DNA from 4 places in the Oceanobacillus sp. FSL W7-1293 genome. Region 1 is predicted to be linked to each of the others. Evidence: riboswitches for the same ligand, from Rfam matches in the RefSeq annotation. Region 1 holds a riboswitch; each other region holds the start of a gene.
What was found. A riboswitch is a leader RNA that binds a small molecule or an ion and turns the genes downstream of it on or off. The one in region 1 is predicted to bind S-adenosylmethionine.

Region 1 (3,749 bases):
CATGGAGCCAAAATGCTATTTGCAATGAGTGAAGTAACGGTACCTAAAATTTCTGTTATTGTTCGAAAGGCTTATGGAGCTGGTCTATACGCGATGTCAGGACCTGCTTTCGACCCGGATTGCTGCTTAGCCTTTCCGAATGCACAAATTGCTGTTATGGGACCGGAAGCAGCAGTGAATGCAGTAGAAGCAAATAAAATCGCTCAGCTTCCTGAAGAAGAAAGAGAGGCATATATCGCAGAGAAGCAGGCCTCCTATAAAGAGAATATTGATATTTATCGCTTAGCTTCCGAAATGATTATTGATGATATTATTGATCCAGATCATCTTCGGAGCGAGCTGACAAGACGTTTTACCATTTATCAGAATAAGAAAAAGCAATTTACCGAGAGAAAACATGGGGTATATCCTGTGTAGGCGAATAAGAAAACGCTTAGACCAATAGGGGCTAGGCGTTTTTTATGAAGCGTATAAAAACATTTATTTAACCATAATAATATTATGTAAACTATAATTTGTGTTTCGAACTGATTTCAAAAAAACTTGCTCAGATTGACCAATACCAAAATCTATGGTTGGAAAATATAATTAAAAGTGTTAAAACGACTAATGGCCGCTTACAGTAAAATTATTTTTACTCGCATCATCGATAGGTTTTGGTAAGGAACCACTTAATTTAATTAAAATTTCCGCTTGACACATTTTTTAGAATTCGATAGTATATGAAGAAATCTTAAAAAACTAAATAATGTAATTCCTTATCAAGAGCCGGGGGAGGAACTGGTCCTGTAATCCCGCAGCAACCATTACTTAAAACACAGTAAAATGGTGCTAATTCCAGCAAGCTTTTCACTTGGGAGATGAGGCAGTGTATAAAAAAACCTCTTCTCATTGGAAAGGGTTTTTTTCATTTTAAACAATGATAGGGAGGGAATAATTTCAATGGTATAAGTATGACTAAAACCGAGTAATTAGATAGGTAAAGTTTAATTATTGCTGGAGTTGTACGAAAATAAGCGAAATGAGCTTACAGTTTTTATGATTTTATGACAAACAAAAAACAAAAATTTTAAATGTATGAGGAGAGATTTCATTGACTAAAACAGATAGTTTATATCAAAAATCTTATTTTAACCGGATAACAGAATTAAAAGAATATGCGCCTGAAGCATTTCGAACTTTTTTTGCTTTTAACGACAAGGCATTGGCTGAGGGAAATTTATCAGTTAAATTAAAGGAATTAATTGCGGTAGCCGTAGCACACATTACTGGATGCCCGTACTGCATTGATTTACACGTGGGGAATGCTAAAAAGAATAATGCTGATAAAGAGGAAGTAACAGAGGCCATTTTTGTTGCAACAGCTCTAAAGGCTGGTTTAGCAGTTGCTCATGGTGTGAATGCGCTAAATGCGTTTGATGAAGAGGAAAAAGACGAGCTGTACAAAGCATCCTATTTTAATAGATTAACAGAATTTGGTGACATTGATGCGGGTACATTCAAGGCATTTGCTGCTTTTGATCATAAATCCATTAAAGCAGGAAAATTGTCCGAAAAGGAAAAAGAACTTATCGCGGTGGCATCAGCACACACTACAGGCTGCCCTTATTGCATTGACCTGCATACGAAAAATGCCAAAAAAACAGGGTCCAGTCTAGAGGAAATATCAGAAGCTATTTTTGTAGCAGCTGCTTTAAAAGCTGGCTCAGCAGTGGCACATAGTGTAAATGCCTTAAATGCTTTCGATGAATCATAAGTAAGCAGCAATCAAAAGAGGGTAGGGTCAACACCAAAATCAATGGTTGTCTAAATCAAATAAAGAGAAACTTTAATCAGTAGCGGTCGCGTTAACCTGACAACATTGGTAATCGCAGTCTCAGTCCCAGCCAGTTACACTACGATAAAATCTAGCTTACAATCATAGATTTTGGTGAAGCGGTCAAGATGAAAATTTATGAGAAAAGGAGTTTATCGAAACGATGACTAAACAAATTCACCTGAATGGATTTATTCAAAATTCACCTTCCCCTCACTCGACAGGATTATGGAAGCATGAAAAGGACGAGGGGACAAAACATAATGACCTGTCATATTGGACAGAAACAGCAAAAATCCTGGAACGCGGAAAATTTGATGCCATGTTTATTGCCGATGTGCTTGGAACCTACAGTGTATATGGAAATAGTCATGAAGCAGCTGTCCGGCATGCTGTGCAGCTTCCGGCTCATGACCCGTTGATTCCGATTTCTGCGATGGCTGCTGTAACTGAAAATCTCGGCTTTGCGCCAACTATTTCTGCTACATATGCACAACCATACGCGCTGGCAAGGCAGCTATCAACATTAGATCATTTAACGAATGGAAGGGTTGCCTGGAATGTGGTGACTTCTTATTTAGAAAGTGAGGCAGTCAATCTGGGTCTTTCCAGCCGTCTTCCTAAAGAACAGCGTTATGACCGAGCAGATGAATTTCTTGAAGTTGTCTATAAGCTTTGGGAGCACAGCTGGGAAGACGATGCTGTTGTTTATGATGGTGCGAATGATACATTTGCACATCCGGACAAAGTTCGATTGATCGATCATGAAGGTGAATTTTTCAAAGTTCCTGGTCCACATTTGGTTGAACCTTCTCCGCAGCGTACTCCTGTTTTATTCCAGGCGGGAGCTTCACCAAAAGGAAGAGATTTTGCAGCCAAACATGCAGAGGCGGTTTTCACCAAAAATCATTCGCTGGATGCATTAAAGGCCTATGTTGCAGATATTCGGAAACGAACACAGGAACAGGGAAGAGACCAGCGGGATATATTTGTTTTTCCAATGATTTTGCCAATCATTGGAGCAACGGAGGAAGAAGCGCTGGCGAAATATAAAGATTTAACGGATCATGTCAGCTATGAAGGTACTGCATCTCTTCTTTCCGGACATACAGGAATCGATTTTTCAAAATATGATCCGGATCAGTATATTGAAGATATACAGACAGAAGCAGTGCAAGGAAATCTGGATATGTATACAAAAGATCCGAATAAGAAATGGACATTGTGGGAAGCGGTCAAAAATCATGGACTCGGTAATGGTACAGTGAAATTTATCGGGACGCCTGAACAAATCGCGGATCGAATGGAAGAATGGGCAGTTGAAGGTGATGTCGATGGATTCAATATCGCGCAGACATACTCTCCAGATACATTTCGGGAATTTGTGGATCTAGTTGTTCCTGAATTGCAAAAACGAGGCATTTACCGGACTGAATATGAAGGAAAGACACTCAGAGAAAATATGTTTGGAAAAGGAAATCCCCATTTGCCCGATAACCATCCTGCGAGAAAGCTTGGCAGTTTACAGCAAAGATAACGGGGAAGCAAATTCCCCGGTTTACTCGTATGTGTAAGGAGGTCAGAGATGAGTACAATTATGCTGTATACATGGATTGGTTTTGCAATATTTCTAGCTGTTATGCTGATCCTTGGTTACATAAGTGCTAAAAAAACGAAAAACATCAGTGATTTCGCTACAGGCGGCGGAAGTCTGGGGCCCTATGTGCTGGGGTTGTCTTTTGCCGCTACTTATTTAAGTGCAGCAACATTTCTGGGTTACCCCGGCTGGACTCATGACTGGGGACTGTCCAATCTCTGGCTGTTTTTAGCGATGATCGGCGGCGGGCCGATAGGAGTGCTGATGGTAGCCAAAAAGGTCAGGAAGCTGAATACAAAACAAAAGTCCCTTTCCCTGCCGGATTGGCTTGGCGAC
Region 2 (3,749 bases), 2.2 Mb from region 1:
ATTTTGACTGACAATTTCTCTTCCGATATCATTCCAATTCAGAACGATTTGATCCAATTCCGGGATATCCTCAAAGTAATTTTTAAAAGGATTAAATATACCTAATAGATAAATAGAAGCATCCTCATTAAGGGAGCGGATCGTATCAAATATCTCATGTAATCGTTCTTCATAGGATATTTGTTCTTCATTGAAATAGCTGATCTCTAAATCCATGATATTTTCCTTCAGTACTTGCATAATATCATTTGCACCGATGGTAATGATAATCATATCTGCTTCTTCTAAAGCATCAGCTAATGCAGGTTCTTCCTCCAGACGGTGAAGCAGCTGGTCCGTTCGGTTTCCGCGCTTTCCGAAATTTTGAAAATGGACATCGGTATCAAGCACCTGGAGTGTTCTGTCTAATATCCCGACATACCCTCCCTGTTCTGTATCGTCTCCTACACCTTGCGTCAGAGAGTCCCCGAGTGCCACAATATCTACATCTTCCTCTGAAGCAAATTCAAATGTATTTTCTAAATCTTCGTCGACAGCGATTGGAGCATTTTCCTGCTCTTCAACGTCACCCATAACATCCTCGCTCTCTGCGGGTGTTTCTTCCTCATTTTCTGTTTCTTCAGGCGTAATTTGTTCTCTTAATGCTTCTTCTTTTTCCCGCTGTTCCGAGCTTAATTGAAAATAAGGCAGCTGTAAAATTGCAAAAACAGCAATAGCGGCAATCAGAATGGAGCTAGTGAGAATAAACCATTTCTTTTTCGTCATCTTCATCATCACACCTACGTGTTCTTTTCTTCTAGTTTATGTTGGAACAAATAAAATTACCTAAGAATATGAAAGGAAATTATATTTGGTATATGTGTATTTGTAAAATGGATTGGTAAAGTTTCATAGAATATATGCGTCTTCTTATAGTCTTATTTTAATCAAGGATAACCAATACTAAACAGGCTAAATGAAAAACGCCTTCTAATTTTTAAGCTAGAAGACGTAACCACATTATATTATAACATAAAACGAAACATCAATCAGTGGGAGTGTTGTTTTTCTCCATCATAAAACTACCCGCCTTTCTTAACAATAAAACATGGAAATGTTCTATAAAAGAAAGGCGGGTAAGGATGTTATTTTTGTATTTAACGTCCGGAGCTGCGTAATTCAAGAGCAAATTGCACCGGCTGAACGGTTGAAAGAATAAACACTTCAGATGATACTTCAGGAGCGGAAGCTGTGAATAAAATCGTACCCTGATAAGCTGCATTTTCTTCTGGAGTCTGTTTACCTTCCTGCAGCCATATTGCATCAGCTCCTGTTAATATATCTGTTGTCACCTCATCGATATCTGCCGCAGGAATCACCTCATAGCCTAATTTATAGAGAGGAACAATTTCTTCGTCCGCGATGCCGACAGTAATAATCCGCTTTTTGCGGACGCCTTCGCTGCGGTCAAATGGGGATTGAAGTAAATTTTGCACTGCTATTTCCTCGGCTGATTTTTGATTGCCTTGTGATTTTCCTGTTGCTTTATCAATGGCCTGGTCCAAGTCAGCTACAATATCGTCAAATGACTCTAAACCAACGGATAAACGGACCAATTCTTCCGTCGTACCGCTTTTTGCCAAGTCCTCATCCGTCAATTGCTGATGGGTTGTAGAAGCAGGGTGGATAATAAGTGATTTGGCATCCCCCACATTGGCGACATGAGACCAGAGCTGCACATTATCGATTAAGGTGCGGCCTGCTTCTCGTCCGCCTTCAATACCAAATGTAATAACCGACCCAAAACCGCCTTTTAAATATTTTTTAGCAAGCTGATGGGAAGGATGTGATTCCAGCCCCGGGTAGTTGATCCATTCTACAGCAGGGTGATTTTCCAGATAAGCTGCTATTTTTTCCGCATTTTCGCTATGCTTCCTGATGCGTAAGTGTAAAGTTTCCAGGCCTTGCAGTAATAAAAAGGCATTTTGCGGACTTAGCGCAGGTCCGATATCACGTAATAATTGGACGCGCAGCTTGGTTATAAATGCAGCAGGACCTAAATCCGCATATTTTAAGCCATTATAGCTCTCATCCGGCTCGATAAAATCAGGGAATTTATCATTATTCCAATCAAATCTGCCGCTGTCGACAACGACACCGCCGATGGTTGTGCCATGTCCGCCAATCCATTTCGTGGCGGAGTGAACCACAATATCCGCGCCCCAGGTTAACGGCTTGGCAAAATAAGGGGCAAATGTATTATCAATAATTAAAGGAATGCCATGATTATGAGCAATATCAGCCACCGTTTCGACATCAAAAACATATAAACTTGGATTAGTGATGATTTCTCCAAATATTGCTTTTGTTTTATCTGTAATCGCAGCCTCAATAGCCTCCGGGTCTGTTCCATCTACAAATTTTACATTGATTCCATAACGGGGGAGCGTGTTGGCAAATAAGTTATACGTCCCGCCATATAGATTGCTGTCCGCGATAATTTCATCACCGGCACGGGTGATATTTAAAATCGCCATCGTAATAGCTGCCATCCCGGAAGCTAGACCTAAAGCGCCGACTCCGTCTTCTAATTGCGCAATCCGCTGCTCAAATGTATCTACCGTCGGATTCATAATTCGAGTATAAATATTACCTGGCTCTGCTAATCCAAATAAGTTTTGTGCATGCTCTGTATCGCGAAAAACATAAGAGGTTGTTTGATAGATTGGAACAGCACGAGATCCGGTTGCCGGGTCTGGAACCTGCCCCCCGTGTAACAAAATCGTTTCGTCTTGCTGTACTGGATAGTTTGACATTGTATTTCCTCCCTTTTTATTGAGAACACTCTTTTACCTGAAAAAAAGCTCTCTTCTAAAATGAAGAGAGCTCTGATAACTGACTTAGAACCCTCTCTTATCTTTCAGATGATATATCTGTAGGATGGAGCACCTGAATGTTCAAGTTGCCGGGCTTCACAGGGCCTATTCCCTCCGCCGCTCTTCATAAGAGATTCTGCTAAATATTTTGAAATTACTTGCGAGTATATAGTTTTAAAGGATAAAAGTCAAGTGTTTTACTAGGGATTAATAGATAAAATAAAGTGAACCTTCCTTCAGGAGGATTTCTTTCATCCTCACTGAAGAAACTATCACAAGAGTATGACCTAAAGGCCCTTGAACGAACCAGGCCCTTACTGGCTGAAAACTATGCCTTTCTTCTTTTTCTCCGCGGTGCGTCCCGATAAATACTGGCCATATAGATAATAAGTGCAGCCCAAATCAAAGCAAAAGTAATCATATGATGTACCGTAAAGGTTTCATTATATAGAAATACCCCCAGAAAGAACATAATTGTTGGTGCTACATATTGCAAAAAACCAACCATTGCCAATGGAATCCGTTTGGCACCTGCAGCAAACAGCAGTAAAGGTATTGCTGTAACACCGCCCGCGCCTATGAGTAAAAGATTGTCCGCTGCAAACAAAGGAGAAAAAGTAAAAGATCCTTCTGACGGAACAAATAGTAAATACAATAGAGCGATTGGAGCCACCACAAGTGTTTCAATAGTAAGTCCATACATTGCATGCAGATGGAGTGTTTTTTTAATCAATCCATAAAAGCCAAAGGTGATGGCCAATAACAGCGAAATCCAAGGAAATACGCCATAGCTGAGCGTTAAATAAACCACTCCGATGCCGGCAAGAAGAAACGATAAGACTTGACCTTTCGTTGTCTTCTCTTTCAGTACAAAGACCGCTAATAAAATACTGA
Region 3 (3,749 bases), 2.2 Mb from region 1:
ATCTTTCTTGCTCAAGACGGGGAAGCAACAGGGGATATTAAACGGGATAAATATTTCGTGTTTGTCGCATGGATATTCCTGATCATATTATTAGCAGTCGGAAAGTCCAGAGGTGCTTTATCCGCGTTGAGTTTGTTTGTCAATGCAGCTATTTTATCATTTGCATTAGACATTTATATACAGCATCCCAGCATCAGTCTTTCTGTTATTACTGCGATCAGTATTATTATCTTCACCGTTCTCTCCTTATTGATGGCGACAGGATTTAACGAAAAAACCTATACAGCTATTCTAGCCACATTAATAGGGACAGTTATTTCATTAGTGATTGCTTATGCAGCACTGCATTTCACTGGCGAAGAAGGACTGCGTTATGAAGAAATGGCCTTTTTAACCAGGAACCCGGAAACCATATTTATGGCAGGGTTACTAATTGGTTCCTTAGGGGCTGTTATGGATGTTGCGATTACTTTATCTGCTTCCATGTTTGAAATGTATGAGAAAAATAACCGGATTGATTTAAAAACATTAAAAAAAGCAGGTTACGAAGTCGGGAAAGATATCATGGGCACCATGACCAACATTTTATTTTTTGCCTACGTCAGCGGGTCGATACCCATGCTGCTAATCTATTTTAAAAATGCAGCACCATTCGGCTTCACCATATCGATGAACCTTTCCCTTGAATTAACACGTGCTTTAGTCGGCGGAATTGGGATTGTATTGACCATTCCGATTGCCATCTATATTTCCATTTTCTTTATCCGGAGAAAGCAGGCGAAATTATGAATGTACTCGTATTACTGGCAATCATATTATTTGCATTAATGGCCTGGGTTGGCGGTATGAAGGGCGTACGATCTTTTATTGCCCTCTTTATTAATTTTATCATTGTGCTTATGGCTGTTTTTGTCATGAATGACCCGTCCGGAAATCCAATTATTATTGCGCTTATCGCATGCGGTTTTATCAGTGCAATCAGCTTGTTCTTCATCAACCGGGTAAATAATAAAACGATGCTTGCTTTCTTATCGACGATTGCAACAATGGTTATTTTAATCTTTTTCATTATTATTTTAACCGAACAATCCATGATCTATGGACTTGGGGAAGAAGAATCTGGAGAAATAACAGCTTTCAATGTGCATATTGGATTAAATTTTATTCAAATTGCTACAGCTGTGATTATTATGAGCACGATCGGGGCGATTGTAGATACTGCCATTTCAATCACCTCCCCGATGCGTGAAATCCACGACCAGAATCCGGAAATTTCCAGAAAGAATCTATTCTTAGCCGGCATTCGTATTGGCCGTGATATTCTAGGCACAAGCACAAACACGCTATTTTTCGCCTTTTTCGGAGGTTATATGGGGCTGCTCATCTGGTTTAAGGATTTAGACTACTCTCTTGGCCAAATTATAAATGCCAAAGTATTCAATGATGAAATGCTTGGAATCCTTATTTCGGGTCTTGGCATCGCTCTGGTTATTCCAATTGCTTCTCTGATGAGTGCGTATTATTTGAAGAAGCAGAAAAAGGACATCGCGTTGGATGAGCAGAAATAGGTAAAAGCAGCCATACGCTATTTATGTTTAGAAATAAGCCCGAATGATTCCGCTTGGAATACATTCGGGTTTTTATCTATAATATAAAAACGTCTATCATGTCATTAAACTTAATGATTGTAAAATCCTTACGCCCCAGCTTATCAACTATGGCTATGTGCTCGTCTTGATAGTTGATGCTGTCTATATATCCTTTTATATGATGAACATGACAGTCCTGATAGCATTTCACTTCAATAAGCAAATTATCTTTATGAGCGATAATTAATTGAAAGCAATTCTGCTTCCATTGCCGCTCATTTAACATTGTTTTTTCTTTCGTATTCCTTTCTTCCTGTACACGAATATTCAAGCCCCGACGCTCCTTTTTACACACCCTATGGATAAAATATTTTCTATCTTAAAGCTGCGCACCTGTTTTTTATAGTAACAATAAGCAAGAATCCTTTTATCATCTATACCTACGACACGAATAACACGCTGCGTTACATTGTTATGGCGGTCGATATAATAGATCATGATTTTTTCCTTTTTATCCAGAGAATGATGAAGTAATCCAATCATATTTATTCCTTCAAATAAGAACCTTTGTTCTGAACGTTTGTTCTTATTATATCAAAAAATAAGCAAGAGTAAACATGAAATAAATGGATGAATGTGTTTTAAAAGAAACAAAGGATAACCCGTTTAATTATTTGGGGTTTGGGACCAAAAATGGTGCTGATTAACATAATTAGCACGCCAGCCCCCTTGTATCAAGCTATATTTGACTTTTCTCATATTTCATATTAAAATGTATCCACAGTTACATAAGAACTCTTATTGAGAGTGGCGGAGGGACTGGCCCGATGAAGCCCGGCAACCTTTCTAGAACTCGTTCTAAAAAAGGTGCTAAATCCTGCAAAGTGCATACTGTGCTTTGGAAAATAAGAGAGGACGTTTCGTAAATGAACTTATTCAACCTCTCTAGAACAAAATAGAGAGGTTTTTTATGTAGCATTTAAACACATGTAAAAGGGGATATCTTACCATGCAAACAGTTACTGTAAAGGGGTCGCCCAGCCATTATCAAATCGGTGACGGTTCTCTGGAATATCTGGTAGAAAATCTGAATGACTTGCGGGTGAAGCGGATTGCTGTAGTTGCCGGGCGGACTGCTTGGGAAAAAGCAAAACCGTATCTTCCTTCCGCATTGCTGAACCAAATAGAGGAAAAAGATATACATACTGCAGATGGGCATTGTACCGTGGAACGAACTGACAGGCTCGCCGCGATTTATGAAGAACAGCAAATAGATGCTGTCATCGGCTTCGGCGGGGGAACTGCACTGGATATTGCCAAAGCAGCGGCTGCCAATGCGCAAATAAAAAGTATCTTAATCCCAACAATTGCCGCAACCTGCGCAGCTTGGACGCCATTAAGCGTCTTTTATCAGGAGGATGGTGCGCATTCTCATTATACAGAGTTTCCAGAGTCTAATACACTCGTAGTGGTCGAACCAGCAATTATTGCAGAAGCTCCTGTAAAATATTTAAAAGCAGGCATTGGCGATACGTTAGCTAAATTCTATGAAGCTCGCTCTCTAGTTGAAGCCTTCTACCCTGAAGGCACGCTTCCAGTCTGGCTGCAAATCTCTCAATTCGCCGCTCGTGCGTGCAAGGATATTTTGCTGGATGACAGTGAAGCAGCAATCCAAGCTTGTGAGAGCAACCAAGTCACTGATGCTCTTATTCGTGTTATCGAAGCAATTATCGCAACAGGCGGCATGGTTGGCGGCTTCGGCGGAAAAGCTGGACGAATTGCAGGTGCGCATTCCATTCATAATGGATTAACTGCCGCCCCGCAGATTGCCGATTCACTTCATGGTGAAATTGTATCCTATGGCATTTTAGCTCAGCTTGCCATCGAACAGGATAAAGCGGAGCTTACGAAGCTATTAGCTTACTATGATACATGGGGCTTCCCAACAAGATTAGCAGACTTCTCCATACATACGGATGATGAGGAACTGCTGGAAACCATAGCTAAAAAAGTCACACGGGAAGAAGAATCCATTCATTTGATGAAAGAAGAAATTAATGCAAATACCGTTATTGATGCATTTTTACAGCTTGAGAACATTACTAAATAAAAAAGAAAGTAGGAAAACCATTATGAAAAGGAAATATTTACTTCTTATTA
Region 4 (3,749 bases), 1.5 Mb from region 1:
TCCCCCTTTTTTATATAGATAGTATTTATTATGGTAAAATCGCAAACGAGCGGACTGGAAAACCGCTTGCTTTTTCAGGCTTGGGACTAATATTGAAAATCACAGCTCCTTTTGCCGGCAATTGATCCAGATTCGTCAGCAGCTCTACTTGAAAAGTATCCTGTTCTAATACATAATACTCGCCGATTAAAGAACCATTTTTTCTCGCATCCACAGCAGCATCTGTATCAAACGTTTCATGACCCACTGCTTTAATCTGTCTTTCTTCAAATAAGAACTTCAGAGCATCGAGTCCCCATCCGGGTAAATGACTGTCTCCATTCTCATCCTTATTCTCAAACGCTTCTTTATCCGGCCAGCGCTTGCTCCAATCTGTCCGTAAAGCGACAAATGTGTCCGCTTCAATTTTCCCATGCACCTCTTCAAAAGCTAAAATGTCCTCCACCGTTAAAATATAATCATGGTTTTCTCTGACTGCTTCTGATTTATCAATCACAACGATTGGGAGGACAACTTCTTTTAAACCCAGCTCCTCTAAATAGCGCTGATCACGAACAAAATGAATAGGTGCATCAATATGCGTGCCATATTGTCCGGAAACACTGAACTGCTGTGCAAAAAAACCGTCATCATGCGTATATAATGCTTCAAACTCCGCATCTTTAAATGCGGCAAAATGCGGCGAACTTGGTCCGAATGTATGTGTTAAATCTACCCATGTTTTTGATTTTAGTGTTTCTAACGCATCTAAGATTTCATTTTCTTTGGTAACTGTCACGATAAGCCGCCTCCCAATATATTGTTTTACGCTTTTGTTTTGTAATCTGTAATATGATCCTGCAATGTTTCGTCTTCGCCAAATAAAAAGTGTTTATGCATATCTGGAGAATAAATTGAATTAATTGTTTCGATGCCGACAGCCTCCGCAACCGCACGCAGCATTGCCGGTGAAGCTCCACAGCATAAACCGATATAATTCACGCCGATGCTATGCGCTTGTTTCGCCCATTCTGCCAGCTCATAACGATTATGATATAGCGGGTCCAGAGAAGTCGGGAAGGTTGTTTCCGTTGGTAAATGACAGCTGCATCCTCCATCCGGCAAGTTAAAGAAGGTCGGATTCTCTTCTGTTGTCCGGTATGGAATCGGCAATGCTCCAACGTGCCCGTCTACTTTGTCCCGAATCTTTTCTAAATATGGCTGCATCGTGTCCGGCCCGCGGAAACAATTCATCCCAACAACCAAGGCGCCGTTATCTTCTAAAATCTTACATGACTCTTCCACTGTGTAACCATCACGTAAAATGTTTTCACCCATTAATCCCAAGGTAATAACTGCCGGTAAATCATATTTTTTAATTTCCTCTAAAGCAATCAATGCTTCTTCATGGTAATAAAAAGTTTCTCCGTTAATATAGTCAACATCCTCATCCTTACACCATGACACCATTTCATTGAACATGGCTCTGACTTTATCCTTGGATTCCTGATCTTCCGGATTAAAAATATTGGTGTTCGATATATTTCCTGCAACCAGAGCTTCCTCTGTCGGATGTTCCTTTGCTACTTCCTTCGCTAACTTAATAGCGTTTCTATTTAGAGGCTCCAATAAGTCCTCTTTACCGATAATGCGCATTTTTTCACGATGTGCATTGTATGTAAAGGCAAGCACCACATCGGAACCTGCTTTCATGTAATCACGATAAACAGCCTTTAGCGTTTCCGGATTATCCAACGCTACCTCGGGTACAAAAGATCCCGCCTGCAAATAACCTCTGCGCTCCAGTTCAAATAAATATCCTTCCCCTGCAATAACTGTTCCTTGCTTTAATCGCTCTTCCAAACTTCTTTTCGCCATCGTTCCATTCCTCCTGTAAACTTTTATTTTTGGTTCGCCGCTGATAAGTCGATGTAGACACGAAAAAAACCTCTTCTTTCAGAAAGAAGAGGTTTTGAGTACGATATCAATGTCTCTTCTTATCTGCTAGCTAACGCTACTGGAATTGGCACAGTTCTTTTATAAGTCTGTTGCCGAGGCTTCGAAGGGCCAGTCCCTCCACCTCTCTGGATAAGAAAATGTATTGCTATTTATTTGTTGTAGATAACTATATATCTATTTGAATTCCATGTCAATAAGAAATTTTAAAAATATTTAAGCGTTTTTTGAACTGGTTTGAATTATCCTGATAAGCTTTTCATATATTAGAGAAATATATGTTCCACGCAGCGATAACTTCATATCTCCGATTTCATGTTTAATTTTAGTAAAAATAAGGTATATTCTTTTTATAAAGAAAAATTCATAAAATGTTCAAAAAGTGTAGACACACCTGAAAAATAAGCATATAATACAAATTAAATCTAAAAACGATTTGATAATATATTGAATTCATTTACCAATACTGGTATAATTAAGTTTTTCCCTAAGGAAATTAAACTGATTACTATATATATTAAAATACGGAAGGGGGCGTAGATGTTGAATAGATATTTGATGATTGCTTTAATGATTATCATTTTACCAATGACACAACTATTCTCAGGTGTACATCACAGCTACGTTCTCACCGATCAGAATGTGCTAATTGATAATCACGCGTCACAGGATTTGGGCATTGGCGGAAATGATCAGTCAGATAAATCCTTTATAGCTAATCCAATATTAATTATTACACTGTTCTTATTAGGCAGTCCGTGCTTATTTACAACGGTTGTACGAATCATACGTACCAAACAGCTGCTGACGCCCGTTTTCTATCAATCGAATTTCGTGATTTAAGCCTCTTTTGATCTAAATTAAAAATCAAAAGAGGAGGCAAAAATTATGATGATTTTCAGATTAATTGTTATTGGATTCTTTTCACTGACTGCATTGTCCGTATTCACTTACCAAGGTATTGAAGTGTTTCATGCAGTTACTGATATATTTAGAGCAAAATCCTAAACTATAATAGCACCCTTCGTACAAGAATATTTTCTGCCCTATGATATAAAAAAGGCAGTCAATGAAATTTGCTCATTGACTGCCTTTTTTTCGTTTATCGTTTATTAAAAATTGCCGCCACGTACTTCTGTCACATCATAGACGGTTACAAATGAAGTCGAATCAACATCTTGAATCGTTTCTTTCATTTTACTTTCTTCCAGCCGGGTTATCACACATTTTATCTGTTTAAATTCCTTTTTCGAATAGCCGCCCTCCACATGTTGTAAAGTACAGCCTCTCCCCAGCCGTTCGCCAATTTCTTTCATCATTTCATCAGCACGCTCGGTAATAATATAAACTGCTTTTGTGCTGCTTAATCCTTCTTCAATGATATGAATGACTTTTGAAGCAATGTAATAAGCAATACCGGACATCAGCGCTCCTCTTAATCCAAATACGGTGGACACTACGATAAATACGAATAAATTAAGGAACAAGATTAAATCACTCGTTCCAAAAGGAAGCCTGCGTGATAATAATACAGCCAGCATGTCAATACCATCTAATGCGCCGCCATTACGAAGTGCCAGCCCCATACCAAATCCAATAATAATCCCGCCGACTACAGTAACCAGCAGGGTATCTCCTTCAATTTCAATAATCGTCGGGATATGATGCATCAGGCTTGTACTTATAGCCAGAGAAGCAATCCCAAGAATAGAGAGGATTGCAAAATTCTTACCGACTTGCTTATAACCTAAATAAATAAACGGAATATTTAAGATAGCGATCAAAAGCCCCAACGGAGCCCCTGTCCATTGTGA

Region 2: another riboswitch for S-adenosylmethionine. It lies ahead of MKY65_RS21325 (O-acetylhomoserine aminocarboxypropyltransferase/cysteine synthase family protein); the one in region 1 lies ahead of MKY65_RS11175 (carboxymuconolactone decarboxylase family protein).
Region 3: another riboswitch for S-adenosylmethionine. It lies ahead of MKY65_RS21705 (iron-containing alcohol dehydrogenase family protein); the one in region 1 lies ahead of MKY65_RS11175 (carboxymuconolactone decarboxylase family protein).
Region 4: another riboswitch for S-adenosylmethionine. It lies ahead of MKY65_RS03870 (homocysteine S-methyltransferase family protein); the one in region 1 lies ahead of MKY65_RS11175 (carboxymuconolactone decarboxylase family protein).

Annotation. Positions count from the first base shown of each region.
Region 1 is NZ_CP150212.1:2,275,303-2,279,051, forward strand. It holds gene MKY65_RS11170 (acyl-CoA carboxylase subunit beta) at 1-417, shown strand, start outside; SAM riboswitch class I at 756-867, shown strand; gene MKY65_RS11175 (carboxymuconolactone decarboxylase family protein) at 1,088-1,756, shown strand; gene MKY65_RS11180 (LLM class flavin-dependent oxidoreductase) at 1,980-3,353, shown strand; gene MKY65_RS11185 (sodium:pantothenate symporter) at 3,402-3,749, shown strand, end outside.
Region 2 is NZ_CP150212.1:4,430,108-4,433,856, reverse strand. It holds gene MKY65_RS21330 (SGNH/GDSL hydrolase family protein) at 1-765, opposite strand, end outside; gene MKY65_RS21325 (O-acetylhomoserine aminocarboxypropyltransferase/cysteine synthase family protein) at 1,137-2,795, opposite strand; SAM riboswitch class I at 2,890-2,988, opposite strand; gene rarD (EamA family transporter RarD) at 3,184-3,749, opposite strand, start outside.
Region 3 is NZ_CP150212.1:4,517,327-4,521,075, forward strand. It holds gene MKY65_RS21685 (YibE/F family protein) at 1-789, shown strand, start outside; gene MKY65_RS21690 (YibE/F family protein) at 786-1,568, shown strand; gene MKY65_RS21695 (YolD-like family protein) at 1,645-1,920, opposite strand; gene MKY65_RS21700 (hypothetical protein) at 1,917-2,132, opposite strand; SAM riboswitch class I at 2,385-2,501, shown strand; gene MKY65_RS21705 (iron-containing alcohol dehydrogenase family protein) at 2,599-3,699, shown strand; gene MKY65_RS21710 (MetQ/NlpA family ABC transporter substrate-binding protein) at 3,722-3,749, shown strand, end outside.
Region 4 is NZ_CP150212.1:778,598-782,346, reverse strand. It holds gene MKY65_RS03875 (cyclase family protein) at 29-781, opposite strand; gene MKY65_RS03870 (homocysteine S-methyltransferase family protein) at 805-1,857, opposite strand; SAM riboswitch class I at 1,974-2,074, opposite strand; gene MKY65_RS03865 (hypothetical protein) at 2,476-2,778, shown strand; gene MKY65_RS03860 (YitT family protein) at 3,048-3,749, opposite strand, start outside.